Regions from separate parts of the Pseudoselenomonas caprae genome, predicted to be linked through region 3. Evidence: riboswitches for the same ligand, from Rfam matches in the RefSeq annotation. Region 3 holds a riboswitch; each other region holds the start of a gene.
The links. Region 3 has a riboswitch for cobalamin ahead of FZ041_RS10830 (methylmalonyl-CoA mutase family protein). Riboswitches for the same ligand answer to the same signal wherever they lie in the genome.

Region 1 (7,199 bases), on a different contig from region 3:
CGGCATTCCTCTGGACCGGTGCCTATACGGTGACGGATCTCATTGTCGACCGCACGAAATACATCAAGATGCGTACGGCAGGGCTTTATCAGGATGATGAAAAGCAGGCAAAACGCCAGAGCCATCATAACCAGAGTCTGCTCAATATGTACAAGAAAATGAACTTCCAGCCACTGAGTCCACTGGCGGAAGAGCTTTTCCATACGCATTATGTAGACCGCAGTGTCCTGTAAGAAAGGTGGGATTGTGATGGATAACAACTTTAAAGGAAATGAACGGATTCTTCATCATAGCTTACCTGTCCGCTTGTTCCACTGGTGTCTGGTACTGGGGTTTTTGCCAGCAGGACTTACCGGTGTGATCCTGTTTTTCCGTCCGTTTGGGGAAGCAGCAATGCATCTGACGATGCAGGTTCATATCGTAGGTGCATGGATTCTCATGATAGCCTGCACGTTGTTTTTCCTGCTCTGCCCAGGACGCGTAGTAGCGTTTTGGCGCGAGGCCTTCCATTGGACGAAGCAGGATATTGAATGGATGAAAGTCGGTGGCGGTTATCCGCAGAAAATGATTTTCCTGCAGGAAATCGATGTACCGCCGATGGGCAAAATCAACTCGGGTCAGAAAATGATGGGTATCATGGTATTTTTCGGTACATTGCTCATCATCCTTACGGGTGCGGTGCTCTACTTTGCCCTGCCGCTGGTTCCGAAGGAGATTGCCTACTATGCAGATCGCATTCATCTGATTGTTGGCCTGGGCCTGTTCCTTTGCGTCTGCGGGGGACATATTCCCCTCGGCATCTACAACTGGCCGGAGTTCTGCAGCATGTTCGGTGATGGCACCATCAATGCCAAACACGCCGCACATCATCATCCGCTCTGGACCCAGAATGAAATCGAAAAAATCAAAGACTGATTGAGAATACGAACGCCCCTATAACTGAGCATTGAAGCTCAGTTATAGGGGCGTTTTCATGAATCCATTATAGGCTTAAAAACGGAAGTCGCGTTCGCCCTGTTCGATTTTCTGCAGGCGTTCGGACAGAGTCTTGCGGGCGGCGGGATTGGTTACATCGGGGATGTTTTTCGCAATCAGTTTCTCGCCGGCAGCTTTCGTTTCCGGGGAGGCATAATCCTCGAGATATTCCTTGAGGGTCATCAGGGCATTGGGCAGGCAGCAGTTCTGAATCTGCTTTGCCTTGCATAGGGCCATGAAGCGGTCGCCGGTGCGGCCTTCACGGTAGCAGGCCGTGCAGAAGGATGGTACGTAGTCCATGTCGATGAGCCATTTCATGACATCGTCGAGACTGCGGGTATCCGACACATCGAACTGAGCCGTTTCGTCGGGGCGTTCTTCCTGGGTGTAGCCGCCAACGGAGGTTCTGGAACCTCCGGAAATCTGGGAGATGCCAAGATGCAGGACGCGTTCGCGGGATTTCTGGGATTCGCGCGTCGAGACAATCATGCCCGTGTAGGGAACGGCAATCCTTATGCAGGCAACAATCTTGGCGAAGGTATCGTCGTCGATGGCGTTGCTGAAGGTATTCACGTCGATATCGTCAGCCGGGCAGATGCGCGGCACGGAAATCGTGTGGGGGCCAACGCCGAAGGTGGCTTCGAGATGTTCCGCATGCATCAAAAGGCCAGCGTATTCGTAGCGGTATTTGTCTAGGCCAAAGAGTACACCAAGGCCGACGTCGTCGATGCCGCCTTCCATGGCGCGGTCCATGGCTTCGGTGTGGTAGGCGTAGTCGTGTTTCGGTCCCGTCGGATGGAGCTTCTCATAGGAATCCTTGTGATAGGTCTCCTGGAACAGGATGTAGGTGCCGATGCCAGCTTCGTGGAGCTTGCGGTAGTTTTCCACCGTGGTGGCGGCGATGTTGACGTTGACACGGCGGATGGCGCCATTCTTGTGTTTGACCGAGTAGATCGTATGGATGGAGTCGAGGATATACTCGATCGGGTTGTTGACCGGGTCTTCACCGGCTTCGATGGCCAGGCGCTTATGGCCCATATCCTGCAGGGCGATGACTTCGTCGCGGATCTGTTCCTGCGTAAGCTTTACGCGTGGGATGGTTTTGTTGACCCCGTGATAGGGGCAGTAGACGCAGCCATTGATGCAGTAGTTGGACAGGTAAAGCGGAGCGAACAGCACGATGCGGTTGCCGTAGAATTGCTTTTTGATGTCCTCGGCAAGCTTGAAGATCTCCTCATTTTTTTCGGGGATCTCACAGGCCAATAGAACCGATGCTTCGCGATGGTCAAGGCCTTTGCATTCCTTGGCTTTCGCGAGGATGGAATCGATGAGTTCAGCATTGTTCTTGTTTTGGTCAGCATATTCAAGGGAGGCGAGGATTTCCTCGTGGTCGATGAATTCTGCGGCTTTGCTCGATTTGGGATTATACACAGTATGGTTCCTCCTTCATTTTCATATAGCGGACATTGTCGCCCCGGTCGACGGCCAGCTCACGGCCGACGGATTTCATTCGTTTGGTTAGGCAGACAATGCATTCAGCAGCTTCTTCCCCAGTGCAGATCTTGTTGTCGTAGAGCTGGTATTTTGCCCGGACGTTCCGGGGGGAAAGGTTGGGCATGACTACGTTGGCACCAGCCAGGATGCCCTTTTCGCGGCCGCGGGGATCGATCGTGCCCAAGGCCGTGGTGGCTGGCAGCAGCACTTCTGGCAGCAGCAGCCGGATGAGGCTCAGCAGGAACAGCGTCTGGTCTAAGGTGCCGGCTGGCTGCTGGGCAAACGGTGTTCCTGCGGCGGGGATGAAGGGGCCGATGCCTACCATCTCCGGCTGAAGCTCGTGGAGGAAGATGAGGTCGCGGGCCAGATCTTCCGATGTCTGCCATGGTGAGCCGACCATGAAGCCGGCGCCCGTCTGGAAACCGAGCGCTTTCAAGGTGCGGAGACAGCCGTAGCGGTTTTCGGCACTCATGGACGGCGGGTGGAGCTTATGGTAATGCGCAGGCGTTGCGGTTTCATGGCGCAGAAGGTAGCGCTCGGCCCCTGCCTGCCGGTAGCGCTTATAGCTTTCTGGGCTCTTTTCGCCAATGGACAAGGTGATGGCGCAATCGGGATGTTTGTACTTGAGCTGCTGCACCAGATGGCAGATCCTGTCGTCGGTGTAGTAGGGATCCTCGCCGCCTTGCAGGACGAAGGTGCGGAAGCCCAGTTCATAGCCGGTGGCGGCACATTGCAGGATCTGTTCATCACTCAGCCGGTACCGCTGGACGTTTTCATTGCTGGCACGGATGCCGCAGTAATAGCAGTTGTTTTGGCAGATGTTCGTGAATTCGATCAGGCCGCGGCTGAAAACCTTGTTGCCGTAATAGCACTGTGTTGTTTTGACGGCCAGTCCGGCTGCGTATGCCTGCAATTCTTCATCTTGGTGTGCAAGCAGATCGATGAAGTCTTCGAAGGCGAGGGTATGGGTATGAGCCAACTGGTCAAGCAAGTTTTTCCTGTTCATAGTCTAGCCTCGGATGGTTGCTGAAGTATTCGTTGTTTTTCCATTATAACACGAAAAATAGGGAAATAAGACGCCGTGCATCGTATCCATTGATAATAATCATACTGATGCACGGCGCCTATATATTGCAGTAGACAAACGGGAAGTTATTCTCTGCATATACATTCCAGCTAAAACAGTTGAGCCTCTGGATTAGTGAATGGAATATATCTTACGATTAGTTTTATTATAAAAAATATTAATGGGGGTGTGAAGCTCCCCGGGGGGATAAAAACATAATTTTTAAGCGGTTTAGGGAATTTGTCTAGTTTTGACACGCAGTTCAGAAAATGGTATAATTACAATGTTTTCGCATATTTTTGCATATGATATGCAATATCATAAAGTATGGATCAGGTGTCGCAAGACTTAATAGGGAAGCCGGTAAAGTCCGGCGCGGTCCCGCCACTGTAACAGCGAGTGATGCTGCTTCGTGGATGCCACTTTTGAGGGTATCCCGGTCACTGAGGAATGATTTTCTTGGGAAGGCGCAGCAATCATGATGAACTGGAGCCAGGAGAACTGCCTGATTGACAATCACCGTTTGACCTGCGAGCGATAGGGAGGGGATTTTCGGAGGAGATTCGTGCTCTGGATATTCCTGGCCTGTCTGCATTTTGCAGACAGGTTTTTTTTATGCCTGTCCGGTGTGCGGGCGGGGAAGGGAGAAGAGGGACGCTGTTTATGGATAAGAGTTCAGTGACATTGGTTTTTATCTGTTTGTGGAGGTGAGAGGGAGATGTTGTGGTTGCAATCATATGGGAGCCGCCTTTTGCAGATGGTGGTGACGGTCATTGGTGTCAGCTTCCTGACTTTTTGCCTGACCTGGCTGGCACCTGGTGATCCGGCTTCGATGCTGCTGGAAGCTTCGGATACGATCGTGTCGGAGGAGACGCTGGCTCAGACGCGGCATGAGCTGGGGCTCGATAAGCCGTTCCTGGTCCAGTATGGGAATTGGGCGGCTGGTGTTTTGCAGGGAAATATGGGTATGTCTTACTCTGCGAAGAAACCGGTTACAGCAAAATTGCTGGAGGGGTTCAAAGGGACGTTGCTTCTGGCATTTGTCACGATGGTCCTAGTGGTGCTGATTTCGCTGCCGCTGGGGATCTTATCGGCTGTGAAGCGGAACAGGCTGCCAGACCATCTCGTGCGGGGGTTGTCCTTTATCGGTGTATCGATGCCAAGTTTTTGGCTGGGATTGTTGCTGCTATATGTATTCGGTTTGAAGCTGCGCCTGTTTCCCATTGCGCAGTCGGAAGTCACGGCGGCGGGAATCGTGCTGCCTGCTTTGACACTGGCAATCTATATGTCATCGAAATACATGCGGCAGGTCCGTACGGTGGTATTGGAAGAACTGAATCAAGACTATGTCACGGGAATCAGGGCTCGGGGATTGTCGGAGATGGCAATCCTTTGGAAACATGTCCTGCCCAATGCGATGTTGCCATTGATCACGTTGTTGGGGATGTCGATGGGGTGGCTGCTAGGCGGTGTAGCCGTAGTCGAAATCGTATTTTCATGGCCGGGGATCGGCAACATGGCGGTGCGGGCTATCACGATGCGTGATTATCCGCTTATCGAGGGCTTTGTCCTTTGGATTTCCCTGGTCTATATGTCCATCAATTTTTTGGTCGATCTGTCGTATACTTATCTGAATCCGCGCCTTAGAAGGGAGGTACGAAGATGACGCTTATTTGGGAGCACAAGTTGTTTTCCTTTTATACGGCGCTGGTGTCACTTATCGTGCTGGTGGCATTGTTTGCTCCTTACCTGACACCGCAAGATCCGCTGGCCAGCAATATGCAGCTGGCCTTGCAGCCATCGTCGGCTGAGCATTGGCTGGGGACGGATAAGCTGGGCCGCGATATTTTTTCGCGGATCATCTGCGGCACGCAGACGTCGTTGTTTATGACGCTCTGCCTGGTGGTACTGGTGGCTTTGACGGGGTCGCTGGTAGGCACATTGGCCGGTTATTTTGGCGGCCGTGTGGAGATGGTCTTCATGCGGCTGGCGGATATGATGCTGTCATTCCCTGGGATTGTGCTGGCGATTGCCATTGCGGGAATACTTGGTGGCAGTATCATCAATACCATCATGGCGCTGCTGGTGGTAAGCTGGGCGAAATATGCGCGCCTGGTGCGCAGTCTGGTGCTCAAGCTCCGGCAGCAGGATTTTGTGCTGGCGGCCCGTCTCAGCGGCACGCGGACGCCGATGATCTTGTGGCGCCATATCCTGCCGAATACGTTGCCGCTGGTAGTCATCACGGCGGCGATGGATATCGGCACGATGATGATGGAGATTGCAGGGCTGTCGTTTTTGGGCTTTGGGGCTCAGCCGCCAATACCAGAGTGGGGATTAATGCTCAATGAGGGGCGGCAATATATCCAATCGGCACCGTGGTTGATGGTTTATCCAGGCTTGGCTATCTTTTTGGTAGTTGCGGTGTTCAACCTGTGGGGAGACAGTTTGCGCGATGTTTTGGATCCGCGTCAGAACTGAGATGTGATTTAGTCATGTTGTGGAGAGGATGATATTTTCATGGAAAAAAGCAGAATGAAGAAACTTTGGCGGGCTGTAAGCGTGGGTTTGTGCGGGATTGCCGCTGCTGCGCTGATTGCTGGCTGCGGTAGTACGGCTGGCAATGAGTCGGTGCAGAAGGGCATACTGAAGGTTGGTGTGACGAATTTTGCTGATACCCTGGAGCCGACGCAGAACTATTTTGGCTGGGTAGTCATGCGCTATGGTCTGGGTGAGTGCCTGACAAAGTTTGATGAGAAGATGAATGTGCAGCCGTGGCTGGCGGAGAAATGGTCAATCAGTGACGACCATCTGACATGGACCATCAAGATCCGTGATGGCGTGAAATTCTCCAATGGGGATGAACTGACGGCCGAGGCTGTCAAGGCATCACTGGAACGCGTTTTTGCCAAGAACAATCGTGCGGAGACATTCTTCAAGTATAAGGAAATCCGGGCCGAAGGGCAGAATCTTATCATCACGACGGAAAAACCGATGCCGAATCTCATGGGCTTCCTGGCAGATCCATTGTTCATCGTGGTGGATACGAAGGCCGAGGCTGGCCGTGATTTTGCCAAGGAAGGCCCCATCTGTACTGGCCCGTATATGGTAGAGTCCTTTGTCAAAGAAAAAGCTGTCATGAAGAAGAATCCCAACTATTGGGCTGGTGAGGTGCCGTTTGAGACGGTGGAGATCCCGAGCATCGATGATCCCAATACCCGGGCCATGGCCTTGCAGTCCGGGGACGTGGATATGGCTGTGAATATTGCAGCTGGCGATATCGACACCTTCCGCAACAATAGCCAGTATGTGGTAGACGAGATCTCGTCCCTGCGTACGGTATTGGCCCGTCTGAATCAGAAAGGGATACTCAAAGATCCGAAGGTGCGCGCTGCGCTCATCTGTGGCTGTAATCGCGAAACCTATAACAAAGTGCTGCTGAAAGGGACGTTCATGGCAGGCAAGGCGCCGGTGCCGCCGTCCATGGATTATGGGTTCGATCAGCTCACTGACCCGAATGCCTATGATCCGGAGCGTGCTGCCCGTCTGCTTGATGAGGCCGGCTGGAGAGACAGCGATGGTGATGGGATCCGCGAAAAGGATGGCCAGCCGCTCAAGCTGGACTTTGTTATCTACAACAGCCGGGCTGAGCTGCCGCTGTATGCGG
Region 2 (7,199 bases), on a different contig from region 3:
TCTTCAGCAGCGTCGACTTGCCCGCCCCATTCGGTCCGATGATTGCCGTGCGCTTTCCTGCCGCAAAGTCAATCGATAAATCATGCAGGATGTCCTTATGCGCAATCCTGACGCTCAGATTCTTGATGGAAAGTGTCATATCAAAGCTCCCTTCTGAGCAGGAACAGGAAGAACGGCGCACCGAGCACTGCCATGATGATACCGACAGGCAGCTCCACCGGTGCAAAAGCCGTGCGCGCAAACGTATCGCTAAACATCACGACCGCTGCGCCCAAAAGCGCCGCTGCCGGCAGCAGGAAGCGATAGTCCGAGCCCACCAGCAGCCGCGCAGCATGGGGGACAATAAGGCCGACAAACCCCAATAGGCCGACCACTGACACGGCACTTGCCGCGAGCAATGCCGCGACCGCCGTCGCCAAAAGCCGCGTCCGTTCCACGGACAGGCCAAGACCGCGGGCCAGCTCATCCCCGAGCTGGAGAATATTGAGCTGCCGCGCGAGTACCAGCGCCAGCACCAGCCCGGCCAGCGTATAGGGCCAAAGCAGCTCGACATGCGGCCAGCTGCGCGCCGACAGTCCGCCGACCATCCACATCAGCGCACTATGGACCCTGTCACTGTAAAAAATCATCATCGCCGAAATCCCTGCGCCGAAAAAGGCTGACACAGCGACGCCCGCCAGGATGATGCGGATTGGCCGGATACCGTTCTTCCAGGCCAGAAGATAGATGAGCATAGCTGCTCCCATCGCTCCAGCAAACGCCACTGGCATGATAAGCCAGCTGTGTTCTGGCAGTGCGAGCATGATGACAATGCCCGCCAGCCCTGCCCCCGATGATATGCCGATGATATGCGGATCAGCCAGCGGATTTTTCATGATGGCCTGCAAGATAGCTCCCGACAACGACAGATTGATGCCGACAAAGGCGGCAACGATAGTGCGTGGCAAACGGATATTCATCAGGATCTGCTGATGGGTGCCAGCACTGTCCCCTAAAAGCGCAGCGGCAATCTCTGCCAATGGAATGGGAACGGAACCTTTCATTATGCTGATGATGCCGCCCAGACATGCCAAAACGGCAAATACCACTAATAGTGATATCCGCCGCTTTACCAGACGGTCCGATTCAGCCGGCATTTTTTTCATTTGGCAAACACCTCAGGATAAACGCATCTGGCCATCGCCTCGACGGCCTCCGGATAATGGATGCCGGGGCTCAACAGGAAAAGATCCTGCGGCAAATAGTAGACACGCCCCTCACGTACAGCCGCGACCGACTGCCAGGCAGGGCTGCCCTTCATCGTTGCATCCATCTCGCTCTTGATGGCATCCAGCTTGCCCATGCTTGTGACAAAGATGAGCTCCGGATTCTGGGCGACGAGATTTTCCAGACTGTACGGTGCTGCATCGGGATTCTTCTCCAGCGGTGCCGTGCCACTGGCTACATTCTCCCAGCCCAGCATCTTCGCCACCGATCCGGCAATGCTGCCCTCAAGCTGCACCGTAAGGCCCTGGCTTGTACTATGGATGACAGATACGCGGCGCTTGTCCTGCGGAATCTTATCCTTGACCGACTGGATTTTCGCATCCATGTCAGCAATCAGCTTGTCGCCTTTGTCCTTGGCGCCCGTCACCTGCGCCAGAATGCCGACCTCGCGCTTGACATCCTCATAGCTCTTCATATCGAGCACCAAAGTACGGATGCCATTGCTCTCCAGCGCATCGACGAGCTTCTCGTTCATACCTTTATTGACAATGACAAGATCCGGCTCACAGGCCAGCACTTTCTCGGCATCAATCTGATAGACCTTACCGACGCTGGTGAGCTCCTTGGCGTAATCCGGCATCTTGGTCTTGGAATCCGGACGGCCGACAACCAATGCTGCGCCATCGACGGACTCCAATGGCTCCAAAAACGATGCTGAGGTCACGACAATACGCTTCGGCTTTTGGGGAAGCACGACCTCGCGGCCCAAATCATCGGTAATGACCGCATACGCCTTGGCGGAACTGCCGTCCGTGGCAGCAGGCTGCGGTCCACAGCCTGCTGCCAGCATAACCAGTGCCGCCATAAGCAAGAACAGGATTTTTTTCATGATAGAAAACTTCCCTTCTATATATCAACCATCCCGCTTAGTTTTTCCGCGTCAGGATAGTCGATAAGTAATTCAGTTTTTCCTCTTTATGCGCCTCGATGTCCTCGATGATGCGTTCATCGGGAAGACCTGCACGGCTTACGAGCACAGCCTGCTTGGCCATATCGTTGCGGGCCAGCATATCCGTGATTTCAGCGAAATTCTTGTACACCTTCATGAGCACGACATTATCGGCCGACTGCACAGCTTTTTCGACCTTCTCCGGCGAAGCTGTTGCCGGCACGATGCTAAGCACATCGTCGCCCTCAACGATCGGATACCCCATCTGGCTGCCGATTGCCGCAAATGCCGGAATGCCCGGGATTGTCTGGATTTCGATATCTTCATGCTCCAGCAAGCGGTAAACATAGATGTATGTGCTATAAAACATCGGATCGCCGAGCGTCAGGAAAGCCACATTCTTGCCCGCCTTCAAAAGTGCCAGGATTTCCTTCTTATTCGACTCCCAGGCATCGGTATTGTTCTCTGCAAACCCCTTGACCATCGGGAATACCTGATAGACAATCTCGATATCCTTCTTCAGATATGGTTTGGCAATCGAAAGCGCCACACTGCCATCCTTCTTCTCTGTCTTCGGTGCAATCAGCACATCAACCTTCTCGATGGCACGGATTGCCTTGATTGTCAAGAGCTCCGGATCGCCAGGGCCCACACCAATACCATAAAAAATTCCGCTCATACTTCTGATAACCTCCACCTGCTACTTGGTTTACACCATAAAAAAAGCCTTCTCCACGCAGAGAAGGGACTCCACTATACGCCGAATCCCCTCCCCATCGTTCGTAGGTGCGAAAGCCTGCACTTTCACGGTGATTTTCAGACTGGCAGTTCTCCTGACTCTGCCTCATCAAACCTCAAGCCTTCCCAGCAAACTGCCAGTGACATATTATGAGATTCTCCGCATTACAGTGGCGTGACCGTACCGGCATCGCACCGGTTTCTCTATTAAGCCTCACGGCACCCGTCCATTTACAAATTTTACACCGATGCATACGGCCTGTCAATCGACAGCACTGGCACCTTTATGTTCAAATTGCAGAGTGTCCGTAAGCGCAGAAATCAGAAAGAACGCAGAAACCTGCAATTCGGTAAAGCAAAAGCCCGCTGACTCATATCTTGAATCAGCGGGCTTACCTATTCTATGAACTTATTTGAGCATAGCCAGCATCGTACCAGCAGCTACTGCCGTACCGATGACGCCAGCAACGTTCGGGCCCATGGCATGCATGAGCAGGTAGTTGCCCGGTTTTGCCTTCATGCCAACCACCTGGCTGACGCGTGCTGCCATCGGCACTGCCGATACACCAGCCGAGCCGATCAGCGGGTTGATCTTCCAGCCGGACACACGGCACATGATCTTGCCGAACAGGACACCGCCAGCCGTACCAGCGATGAAAGCCACAAGGCCAAGGCCGATGATCATGAGCGTCTGCGGAACGAGGAAGTCATCGGCATTCATCGTCATGCCAGTACCCGTTGCGAGGAAAATCGTAACGATGTTGCAGAGCGAATTCTGCGCCGTATCCGAGAGGCGGTCCATGACGCCGGACTCACGGAACAAGTTGCCGAGCATCAAGCAGCCAAGCAGCGACGCGATTGGCGGCAGCAGCAGGCTGATGACGATTGCAGCAACGATTGGGAAGCAGACACGCTCGAACTTCGTAACCGGACGCAACTGCTCCATGGCCACCTCACGCTCTTTCTGCGACGTCAAGAGCTTCATGATCGGCGGCTGGATCAGCGGAACCAGCGACATGTAGGAGTAAGCGGCTACGGCAATCGCGCCCAGGAGGTGCGGTGCCATCTGGATGGAAAGATAGATAGCCGTCGGGCCATCAGCACCACCGATGATGCCGATAGCGCCAGCTTCCTGTACGTTGAAGCCCAGGAGCATTGCGCCGACGAGGGCGACGAAGACACCGATCTGTGCAGCTGCCCCCAGGAGCAGGGTAACCGGGCGGGCGAGCAGCGGGCCGAAGTCCGTCATCGCACCGATGCCCAGGAAGATCAGCGGCGGGAAAATCTCATTGGCGATACCATAGTGGATAGCCTGCATAAGGCCCGGCTCCGTGAAGAAGCCCGTGCGCGGGAAGTTTGCCAGCACGCAGCCGAAGGCGATCGGCCCCAGGAGCAGCGGCTCAAACTCCTTGACAATGGCCATATAGAGCAGCAGCAAACCCACGAGGATCATGATGCCATTGCCCATGGTGAATGCCGAAAAACCGCTGTCAGCCCAAACCGACTGCAGGGAAACGGCAAATGCATTCAAAAGTTCCATAATATTTCCTCCTTCCCTGCCTTAGCCCCGGTTTGCCATCTGTGCACGGCCGGAATTTTTCCAAGCATCACGCGGCAACGGGCGAATCGCACGAACCTGCTCCATGCCATAGCCATAGCTGGCAATCGCTGCAGCGATGACGGCGACGATCTCCGGGGAAATCCCCTCCTCGGCAGCTGCCGTCCCGGCTGCCGGCGCGCTTTCCACAGGCGCAGCAGCTGCTTCTGCCGGTGCGGGTGCGGCCTCTTCCTGCTTTTCCTGTTTCGGTTTCGTCGGATCGATGATGTGGATCAGATTGATGACAAGACCCAAAACCGTCAGAACCAGGAATACGACCGTCATGTTGATCAGCATGATGATCAAAGGATTCGTTGTTACTGGATGTGACATACACTCACCTCATTCAAATTAAACGATAATGCCTATATTGGGGGCTGTTGGTTAATTTATATTATAGAGGAATTTTCAAAAAATAAAAATATTTATATCGAATTCATATGATAGCCGAAAGTTATCCGAAAATTCCTCTTATCTTTTACCATTTGACTGCTGCCAGCGCCTGGCGCACCTTCTGGGCATAGAGTGCCCGGAAGGCTGGATGCTCACCCAGGCCGCGCATATCCGTCCGCACCGCAAAGCCTGCTGCCACGAGCTGGCTTTGCCAGGAGTCCGGATTGCTGCCGGCCATATCACGCGTGACATGGCTACCGCCGGAGAGGAGCAGCGGGGCCAGCAGCAACTTCCTGCTGCCGCGCTGCCGCAGGCGCTCCCTGACCATCGCCAGGTTCGGCGTATCCATCGGCTCCAGCACGCCGACATGCACCGGCAGCTGGCGGTCATCTGCCACCTGCTGCAGACGCTCATAAACCGGATTGTGCCGGTGCGGCGAGCCATGCCCGAACAGCACGAGCTCTTCCCCAGGCATCAGGCCCAGCGCCGGCAGGACAGCATCCAGCACGCGCCCATAGTCAGCCGGTTCTGCGAACACAGGCTGGCCGACGGCAAGCCCCGCAGGAAACAGCGCAGTTGCCTCATCGGCGGCCGCGCAGACCTTGTGGTCAAACTCCTCGCCAGGCGTCAGGTGAGACGGCTGTACCAGCACACGCGCAAAGCCAGCATCTGCCAGCTGCGTCAGCAGCTCCGGCAGGCTGAAGGCCTGCACGCCCGCAGCCACAAGACGCTTGCGGATAAAATTCGACGTGTACGCCTGATATACCTGCCAAGCGGGAAATTCCTGCTGCAAAAGCGCTGCCGCTGCATCAAGGCTGGCGGCACGCGCAGCTGCATCGCTGACGCCAAAGCTGGCCAGAACCAGCGCCTGTTTCTGACCGGTCAATTTCAGCCCTGCTCTTTCTTGACGACATCGGCGATGCGATGGCAGATGACATCAAGCTGTGCCTGATCGGGGCCTTCCGCCATGACACGAATCAGCGGCTCGGTACCGGACGGACGGACGAGGATGCGGCCATCATTGCCGAGCTCCTTGTTGCCTTCTTCGATAGCAGCCTTGATGGCCTCATTATCTTCCCAGCCCTCTTTCGTTGCGACGCGGACATTTACAAGCAGCTGCGGATACGTCGTCATGAGATTCGTGAGATCCGATGCCTTACGGCCGCTGCGCTTGACCGAAGCCAGCACCTGCAGCGCCGTGATTGGGCCATCGCCCGTCGTGCTGAAGTCCGTGAAAATGATATGACCGGACTGCTCGCCACCGATCTTGTATCCGTTCTTGAGCATGTTCTCAAGAACATAGCGGTCGCCGACCTGCGTGATTTCAACGCGGCCGCCAGCTTCTTTGATGGCCTTGTGGAAACCGATATTGGCCATGACCGTCGACACGACCGTATTGTACGGCAGCGTGCCCTTCTTCATCATATCCTGTGCACACATGACAAGGATGTGATCGCCATCGATGATCTGGCCTTTCTCATCCACACAGAGGCAGCGGTCCGCATCGCCATCGTGCGCAATACCGAAGTCAGCACCGTTTTCAATGACAGCCTTCTGCAGTGACTCCATATGTGTCGAGCCACAGTTCTCATTGATGTTGACGCCATTCGGCAGCGCATGGATGACCTTGACCTTCGCGCCGAGCGAACGAAGCACTTTCGGCATGACCTCATAGGCTGCACCATTTGCACAGTCAAGGACAATCTTCATGCCATCGAAACGCTCCTGGCAGGTGCTCTCGACAAACTCGATGTACTGGTTCAGCAGATCCGTGCGGTATTCGATATGACCGATGCGGTCGCCAGTCGGACGGGCAAAGTTATCATCGTTCTCCAGCTGATGCACGATGACCTCGAGCTCATCCTCGACAGCATCCGGCAGTTTGTAGCCGTCGCCACCGAAGAACTTGATGCCGTTGTCGTGGAACGGGTTATGGGATGCCGAGATGACAATACCGGCTTTGGCCTTGTGGCGGCGAGCCAGATAAGCGATAGCTGGCGTCGGAATGATGCCGGCGAGCATCGCACGGCCACCAGCCGAGCAGATACCTGCCGTAAGTGCCGCCTCGAACATCTCACCGGAAAGGCGCGTGTCGCGGCCAATCAGGATCAGCGGCTGCTCCTCGGAATCCTTGCCGAAATAAATCGTAGCTGCACGGCCAAGGCGATAGGCCATCTCCGGCGTCAGAACCGAATTTGCCTCACCGCGGACACCATCCGTACCAAACAATCTTGCCATAATATAATATCCTCCTATTTCGCAATAAGAAATCGCTATTTAGTATCAACTCTTAATAGTATGCACATTTTTGTCTAA
Region 3 (7,199 bases):
ATACCGGACTGGATATAGAACGCCAGGATTGGCAGCACGGCGCCGTTCATCGTCATCGATACCGACATCTGATCAAGCGGTATGCCCGAGAACAAGATGTTCATATCGAGCATCGAGCAGACCGAAACGCCGGCCTTGCCGACATCGCCGAGCACGCGCGGGTTATCGGCATCATAACCACGATGGGTCGGCAGGTCAAAGGCAATCGAAAGGCCCTTCTGCCCTGCAGCCAGATTGCGGCGGTAGAAGGCATTGGATTCTTCAGCCGTCGAAAAGCCCGCATACTGGCGGACCGTCCAGGGACGGAACACGTACATCGTCGAATACGGTCCGCGCAGGCACGGCGGAATGCCGCTGGCAAAATCGAGATGATTCATGTGGTCGTATTCCTCGTGGTTGTAAAAGGGCTTGACCGGAATATGCTCCATCGTGCGCGCCGTCATTTCGTCATAGCTGGCGCTGACCTGCTGTTCAAAGAGTTTCTGCCATTCTTCTTTCGTGTGCTGCGGTGCCTCCCGCAGATTCATGCTCGTAAAATCCGGATTCTTGAACGCTGCCATTATGCCATCATTCCTTTCTTCTGCTGCAGGAACTGCAGGATTTTGTAACAATTGGCTCGTACCGAAATGTAATCGTCAATGCCCGCCGCGTTGTACGTTTCGAGCAATTCTTTCGGTGCGGCTCCAGCCAGATAGACCGTAGCCGCTGGCAGCGCCTTATGAAGTTTTGGTGCTAAATCGGGAACGATTTCCGGATAGGTCGCATCGGTCGAACAGATGACCACGGCATCCGCCCCGGACTCGGCTGCGGCGGCCGCCGCTTCATCGGTCGTCTTGAAACCATCGTTACGCAAGACCTCAAAAGCCCCGACCTGCAAAAAGCCTGTGGTAAAGTCCGCCCTTGCCTTATGCTGCGGAATCGGCCCCATATTCGCCAGGAAAATGCGCACGTTATCCCCCTTGTCGGCTGCGTATTTTTCCGTGCGGTGACGCAGGCCCTCAAAGCGTTCACTCCAGCGGTGCGGCGTGATTTTCTCGACACTTGGCGCCTCACCAGTCTTTGGCAGTGCTGCCCAAAGCTCCGGCAGAGTTGCCCCAGCCTCGGCAGCCGCGATAGCTGCCGTCACCCGGTCTGTTTGAGCTTTCGACAGGGCCTCGAGTTTCTCCGCGCGATACTTGCCGTCGATATCCGCCAGATACGCTTCGATGGCCTCGGTACGCGCTTTTTTATTTTCGGCCCAATCCTCGGTGCGCGGGTCGAGAAGTTTCTCCGTCATATTCGGGTACATATTGTTACCGACAATGCGGTCGCGCCTGAGCTCGGCATTCTTGAACCGCTCAGCCAGCACCTCGCCGATGGCCTGCTGCGGCTTGCCAGCCTTCAGCGCCTCGACAATACCGCCTGCACCCTCCACCGTCTGGAAGGCCTCCCAGATCTTTTCCTTGACCTGTTTCGTCAGCGACTCCACCGCCCACGAACCACCGGCCGGATCGATTGGCTGCAAGAGACCGAACTCTTCCTGCAGGATAATCTGCACGTTACGCGCAATGCGGCGCGAGAACACGTCGCCCTTGCGAATCGGCTCATCAAACGGTGCATTCTCAAACGAATCGATACCGCCGACAACCCCCGAAAAGATTTCTGTCGTGTTGCGCAGCATATTAACATAGGGATCATAGACCGTCTTGAAGAACAATGCCGGCCGGGCATGGACATGCATGCGCTGGGACTCGGTACTGCCGCCAAAGGCCGCGATGATCTGCGCCCAGATGGGCCGCATCGCGCGGAGCTTCGCAATCTGCAGGAAGAAATTGGCCCCCATCGAAAAACCGAACATGATCTGGCTGGCCGCCTCATCAATCGAAAGGCCCCGTTTTTGCATCTCCCGCAAATAAGTGACTGCCGTGTCAATCGTATAGGATGCCTCCTGGATATCATTGGCACCGCCGCGGCTGTAGACATCGCTGCGGACCATAATCGTGCGCAGCTCCGGCGCATTGGCGATAGCCCATTTCGCACACTCCGCCAGCTCATCATAGCGGTCGCTGAGCGTTGCCGACAGGGTTCCCCGCTCGGCCAGCTCGCCAATGGGATCAGCACCGATAAAGCCGCAGACCGCCTGCATGTCTTTCCCCGATGCCCGGCGCACAGCCGCCACCATCGACAGCAACGGCAGTGCTGTCTGGCCGGCATAGAGGTAGAGCGGCTGCTCGTCGAGCTTGAGTCCATCGAGCAGTACATGCATATCGTCCAGCGTCGTTACGCTGCAGCCCTCATCGCCCGGCTTTTCCGCCTCGCGTGCATCCTGACCGGTCAAGGTTGACTGGTCAAGTTTGATATGATAGATTGTCGAGCCTTTTTCCAGCTCGTATTTCAGCAGCTCATTGTTCTCCGCAGGCATCGTCTCATCGCAGGCCTGGGCGATCCCCCAAGGCGACTTGATATAGCCATTGGGACGGGAGCCGCGCAGGAAATCATCCATGCCGGGGAAAGACGTGCGTGGAAGGATTTCCTCGGTGGTATTGCGGAAGTACATCGGGTCAAAGGTGATTCCCTCGTAGGTCTTGGTGAACATCTTCTTCTCAAAGGGTGCTCCCTTCAGGAGCGTGATACAGTTCTCCTTCCACTCTTCGTACGTCGGCGGCGTGAATTCGTCGAGCGGGACATCGGGGAACTCGGTCTGCTGCTCGGCCTTCTTCAGAATGGCCTGCAGGTCGAGTTCCGACTCTGCCTGTGTCTTTGTTTCATTACTCATATACATTTCCCCCTTTAAAGGTAGAATAATATATGCTCCATTTCATCCGCCCAGGCAAAAAAAGAAGGGTCTCGATCCTTCCACAAATCGAGACCCTTGCTGCAACAAAGGCAGCCAATACATAGAACTGAATGAAATGTATGAGCAATTTCTTCCCCACAGAAGATTCCATGAGGAAAAACCTTTCGCCTAAAGTCAAGAACAGCGAGAATACATACCACAATGAGCCCATTCCCTGCTGCATGCGGAAATAGGCTCATCTTGAAAAACATTCAGTTCTAACGGTCAGGTAAAAGCCTGACTCTTTCTAAACTAAATCGTCCAAGATCCCCATCCCCATCGCTCGCAGGTCAAACGGTGATCGTCAATCAGGCAGTTCTCCTGGCTCCAGTTCATCGCTCCTCCGCGCCTTCCCAAAGAGGCTTTTTCCCTCTCCAGTGACATATCTGCGGAGTCGCTCGCTGTTACAGTGGCGGGACCGCGCCGGATTTTACCGGCTTCCCTATTAAGTCTTGCGACACCTGATCCAATCGCGATATTCTGTTTTAACTGATATTTATTTTACTATTGTTTGGACTAATTGTCAAATTTTCGCGAAAAAAATCACAGGTCGAAATCACATCCCCCTAGGGCTTACAAATCTCGCGGAAATACTTTAAACTGTAATCATATTGAGGTCTTATTTCTTTCTTATTTAATGTTAGGAGTGATAGTATGCACATTCCAGAAAATTATCTGAGCCCGTCCACCTGCGCCGTCTTCGGTGCTGCCATGGCACCGGTCTGGTGGCTGGCCGTGCAGAAAGTCAAACAGGAAATTCCCAAGGAAAAAATGCCGCTGCTGGGAATTGGCGCGGCCTTTTCGTTCCTTGGCATGATGTTCAACCTGCCGCTTCCCGGCGGCACGACTGGTCACGCCGTCGGCGCCGTGCTGCTGGCCATCCTGTTCGGCCCTTGGTCTGCCTGCCTTGCCGTCAGCGTCGCCCTGTTCGTGCAGGCGCTCTTCTTCGGCGACGGCGGACTGCTGGCTTTCGGTGCCAACTGCTTCAACATGGCATTTGTCATGCCGTTTGCCGGCTGGGCCATCTATCAGCTCCTGAAGAAAGCAATGCCGCAGCATGATCTCGCTGCCGCCGGCATCGGTGCATATGCCGGCATCAATCTCGCCGCCCTTTGTGCGGCCATCGAGTTCGGCCTCCAGCCGCTGCTCTTCACGGACGCAGCAGGCCATGCCCTCTATTGCCCGTATCCGCTGTCGGTTTCCATCCCCGCGATGATGGCCGGCCACCTGACGCTTTTCGGTCTTGCAGAGGTCGTCTTCACCACAGCCATCCTGGCCTTCCTGAAGCAGGCTTCTCCCGCGCTTCTGGCAACAGATGGCCACGAGTCCCAGGGCAGCAAGGCTGTCTACGGCCTTCTCGGTCTGCTGATCCTCGGCACGCCGCTGGGGCTGCTCGCCACGGGTACCGCCTGGGGGGAATGGGACCCCGAGGAGCTCGCTGAGCAGGATTTCCTCGGCTCTGCACTTGGCTATACGCCAGCTGGCATGGAGGATGGCTTCACCTTTGACGCCCTGTTCCCCGACTATGCCATCGCCGGCCTGCCCGAATCCTTCGGCTATATCCTGTCCGCCATCATCGGCACAGCGCTCCTGGTGCTCGCCTTCAAGGCCTTCGCCTCCTTCTTCCACGCGCCAACCGATTATGACACATCCATCGCCAAACACTAAGGGGCTTATTGCATGTTGAAACTTCCTCCATGGGCAACACAGGAAGAACACTATCAGCCAAATCGGGACCGGGACTATTTCATCTCCCGGTCTCTTTTGCGTGTACTGACCGTGCTGCTCACCCTCCGTCAGCAATGCGCCGCTGGGAGCCGTTCCGTCTCGGCTCCGTGCGCGCTCTGTTTCCTGTTCTTCTGGCTGCTATGCTGCGCAGCCGCCCACACCGCGGCCTTCCTGCTCTGCCAGCTGGCACTCACCCTTGTCGTGCTCTGCCTGCTGCCAGGGCATATGCTGTGGCAGGCACTCCAGACGGCCTTTGCCGCCGCACTCTTCACCCTGCTGCTCATCCTGCCCGCCCTCTGGCTCGGCAGCGGCCCGCTCGTCCTGCTGCTGCCGGCCAAGACCTTCCTATCCGTCACCGCCCTGGCCAGCCTGCGGGCCTTCCTGCCGGGGAACGACATCACGGCGGCCCTGCGTGCCTTCCACGTGCCGCAAACGGTCATCTTTCTCTTGGACACGACGCTGCGCTATATCATCCTGCTCGGCGAGATTGCCAGCGATATGCTGACAGCGCTCAAGCTGCGCTCCGTCGGCAGCAACCCGCATAAGCAGCAGGCCATCGGCGGCATCCTGGGCACGCTGCTGCTGCGCTCGCAGAAAATGTCAGCCGACATGTATGAGGCGATGACCTGCCGCTGCTTCACCGGCGAATACCTGCCAGCCCGCCGCATGGCGTTCTGCCGCGGCGACACTCTGCTCATCCTGATTCTTTTCGGTTATCTTTATCTTTTCCTGCGTCTGGAGGTTATCCTATGATCCGCTTTGTTGATGTCTGCTATGCCTACGAAGGTGAGCCCGTACTGCGTCATATCAACTTCACCATCGCCAAGGGCGATACAGTTCTCCTGCGCGGCCCCAACGGGGCGGGCAAATCCACGCTGCTGCGCATGCTGAACGGTCTCATCTATCCCGAGCTTGGTACCTATCAGTTCCTCGGCACCGAGATCACTGCGGGCAGAATGCGCGACCATCGCTACTCCAAATGGTTCCATCAGCAGGTGGGCTTTGTCTGGCAGAATCCTGACGCGCAGCTTTTCTGCGGCAGCGTCGCCGAGGAACTCGCCTTCGGTCCTGAGCAGATGGGCCTTGCCCCCGCTGAAATCAAGCGCCGCGTCGATGATGCCCTGGAGCTGCTCGAGCTCGGTCATCTGCGCCGGCGCGCGCCCTATACCCTATCGGGCGGCGAAAAGAAAAAGGCGGCTATCGCCGCCATATTGACTATGAATCCTAGCATCTGGGTCTTCGACGAGCCCCTCAGCGCCCTCGATGAGAAAGCCCAAGCCTGGCTGCAGGAATTCCTGCAAGCCCTGCAGGCTGCGGGCAAGACCCTGATTGTCGCCACGCATGACGCAGGCCTTGCCCGGACGCTCGCGGCCAGGACATTCACGCTCACCGCTGACCACCAGCTACAGACGCAGGCATGACAAGCGCCACCTCTGCGCCAAAGCTCAGAGGTTTGCGAGCATCTTGTTGACCCGCACGCCGATAAACGCCGCCAGCAGTGCCTTCATGATATCGCCAGGGATAAACGGGAACACCGCCATGATAAGTCCCTGCCAGAGACCGACCTGCATGACGAGCATCATCGAGATCAAGCCGCCCACATAGGTCAGCGGCACACCGACGAGCACTGCCACCAGCGCATAGCGACGAAAGCCGACGGCCTTTCCCTTGAGCAGGCTGACCAGCAGGCAGACAAAGGGCCAGCCGAAGTAAAAGCCGCCCGTCGGCCCCAGGAGACGGCCAAGACCGCCCATGCCGCCGGGGAACACCGGCAAGCCCACGGCCCCTAAGAACACATAGGCCGCAATCGTGATAAAGGTAAGTTTTGGCGGCAGCACGAGCGCCGTCACCGTAAGCGCAACGGTCAGCGCGGTCACGAGCCCTGGCGTGAACGGCAGCGGGAACGAGATGAACGCCGATACACAGCAGAAGGCCAGACAAAGGGCCATCTTCGTCATCTGCCGCACCGTGAATTTTTCTTCTGGTAATTCCATTACTGTTTCTTTCTGCATAATAAAGACCTGCCTTAACCTATACCTTGATTTCCTGCCAAGCAAACGCCGCTGTACAGCGCTCCTCCTGCCAAAGCCGCCCGCTTGGCCAGTCTACAAACACAAAACCCGCATACGCTGCATGGAAAAAGCGCAGCACCAGCTTCGCTGCCCCCCGGGGACGCTGCGCAAGGAGCTTTTCCAGCAGCAGCAGTCCTGGGATCACAGGAGCATCCCCTTGATGGATGCTGTTCCCATCGCCGACGGCTGCCGCAAACGCCCGGACTTCAGCGGCAGAGATCCTCCACCACTCCCGCCCGGCCATCTGACATGTCAAATCTGACTTGTCAGATGTTGACATGTCAACGGCCGGACGCACCGGCTTATGCCCCAGCAGCATGGTCACCAGCAGCTGCTCCCCAGCGGCCTGACAGCAAACTGTCATGAGGCCATGCCGGTCTCTCAGCACCCGCAGCGCCTCGGTCTGCCCCTCGCCAGCGGAGAGCAGCGACCACTCGGCACGCATGATGACAGCACCAGCAAACCGCTCTCCCTGCAGGCACGCCAGCACCTCAGCCAGCGCCCGCAAATGATTCTTCTCCATCCCTTGACCTCCTGCAAACAATCTCATTATAAACACCGCGCCGCCTTTCGTCAACCTAGTA

Region 1: linked by a shared signal. The riboswitch ahead of nikB (nickel ABC transporter permease) and the one ahead of FZ041_RS10830 (methylmalonyl-CoA mutase family protein) in region 3 are both predicted to bind cobalamin.
Region 2: linked by a shared signal. The riboswitch ahead of cobI (precorrin-2 C(20)-methyltransferase) and the one ahead of FZ041_RS10830 (methylmalonyl-CoA mutase family protein) in region 3 are both predicted to bind cobalamin.

Annotation. Positions count from the first base shown of each region.
Region 1 covers NZ_VTOZ01000035.1:109-7,307, reverse strand. The annotation lists gene FZ041_RS12880 (iron hydrogenase small subunit) at 1-233, shown strand, start outside; gene FZ041_RS12875 (cytochrome b/b6 domain-containing protein) at 250-915, shown strand; gene hydG ([FeFe] hydrogenase H-cluster radical SAM maturase HydG) at 991-2,406, opposite strand; gene hydE ([FeFe] hydrogenase H-cluster radical SAM maturase HydE) at 2,399-3,475, opposite strand; cobalamin riboswitch at 3,853-4,058, shown strand; gene nikB (nickel ABC transporter permease) at 4,293-5,201, shown strand; gene nikC (nickel transporter permease) at 5,198-6,013, shown strand; partial or broken gene FZ041_RS12850 (ABC transporter substrate-binding protein) at 6,068-7,199, shown strand, end outside.
Region 2 covers NZ_VTOZ01000027.1:16,031-23,229, reverse strand. The annotation lists gene FZ041_RS11490 (ABC transporter ATP-binding protein) at 1-139, opposite strand, end outside; gene FZ041_RS11485 (FecCD family ABC transporter permease) at 141-1,145, opposite strand; gene FZ041_RS11480 (ABC transporter substrate-binding protein) at 1,142-2,095, opposite strand; gene cobI (precorrin-2 C(20)-methyltransferase) at 2,133-2,834, opposite strand; cobalamin riboswitch at 2,962-3,135, opposite strand; gene FZ041_RS11470 (sodium ion-translocating decarboxylase subunit beta) at 3,303-4,433, opposite strand; gene FZ041_RS11465 (OadG family protein) at 4,455-4,823, opposite strand; gene FZ041_RS11460 (sirohydrochlorin cobaltochelatase) at 4,969-5,769, opposite strand; gene glmM (phosphoglucosamine mutase) at 5,772-7,121, opposite strand; gene FZ041_RS11450 (NAD(P)/FAD-dependent oxidoreductase) at 7,167-7,199, opposite strand, start outside.
Region 3 covers NZ_VTOZ01000024.1:16,122-23,320, reverse strand. The annotation lists gene scpA (methylmalonyl-CoA mutase) at 1-560, opposite strand, end outside; gene FZ041_RS10830 (methylmalonyl-CoA mutase family protein) at 560-2,755, opposite strand; cobalamin riboswitch at 3,110-3,295, opposite strand; gene cbiM (cobalt transporter CbiM) at 3,470-4,483, shown strand; gene FZ041_RS10820 (energy-coupling factor transporter transmembrane component T) at 4,496-5,296, shown strand; gene FZ041_RS10815 (energy-coupling factor ABC transporter ATP-binding protein) at 5,293-5,964, shown strand; gene FZ041_RS10810 (biotin transporter BioY) at 5,989-6,555, opposite strand; gene FZ041_RS10805 (hypothetical protein) at 6,575-7,138, opposite strand.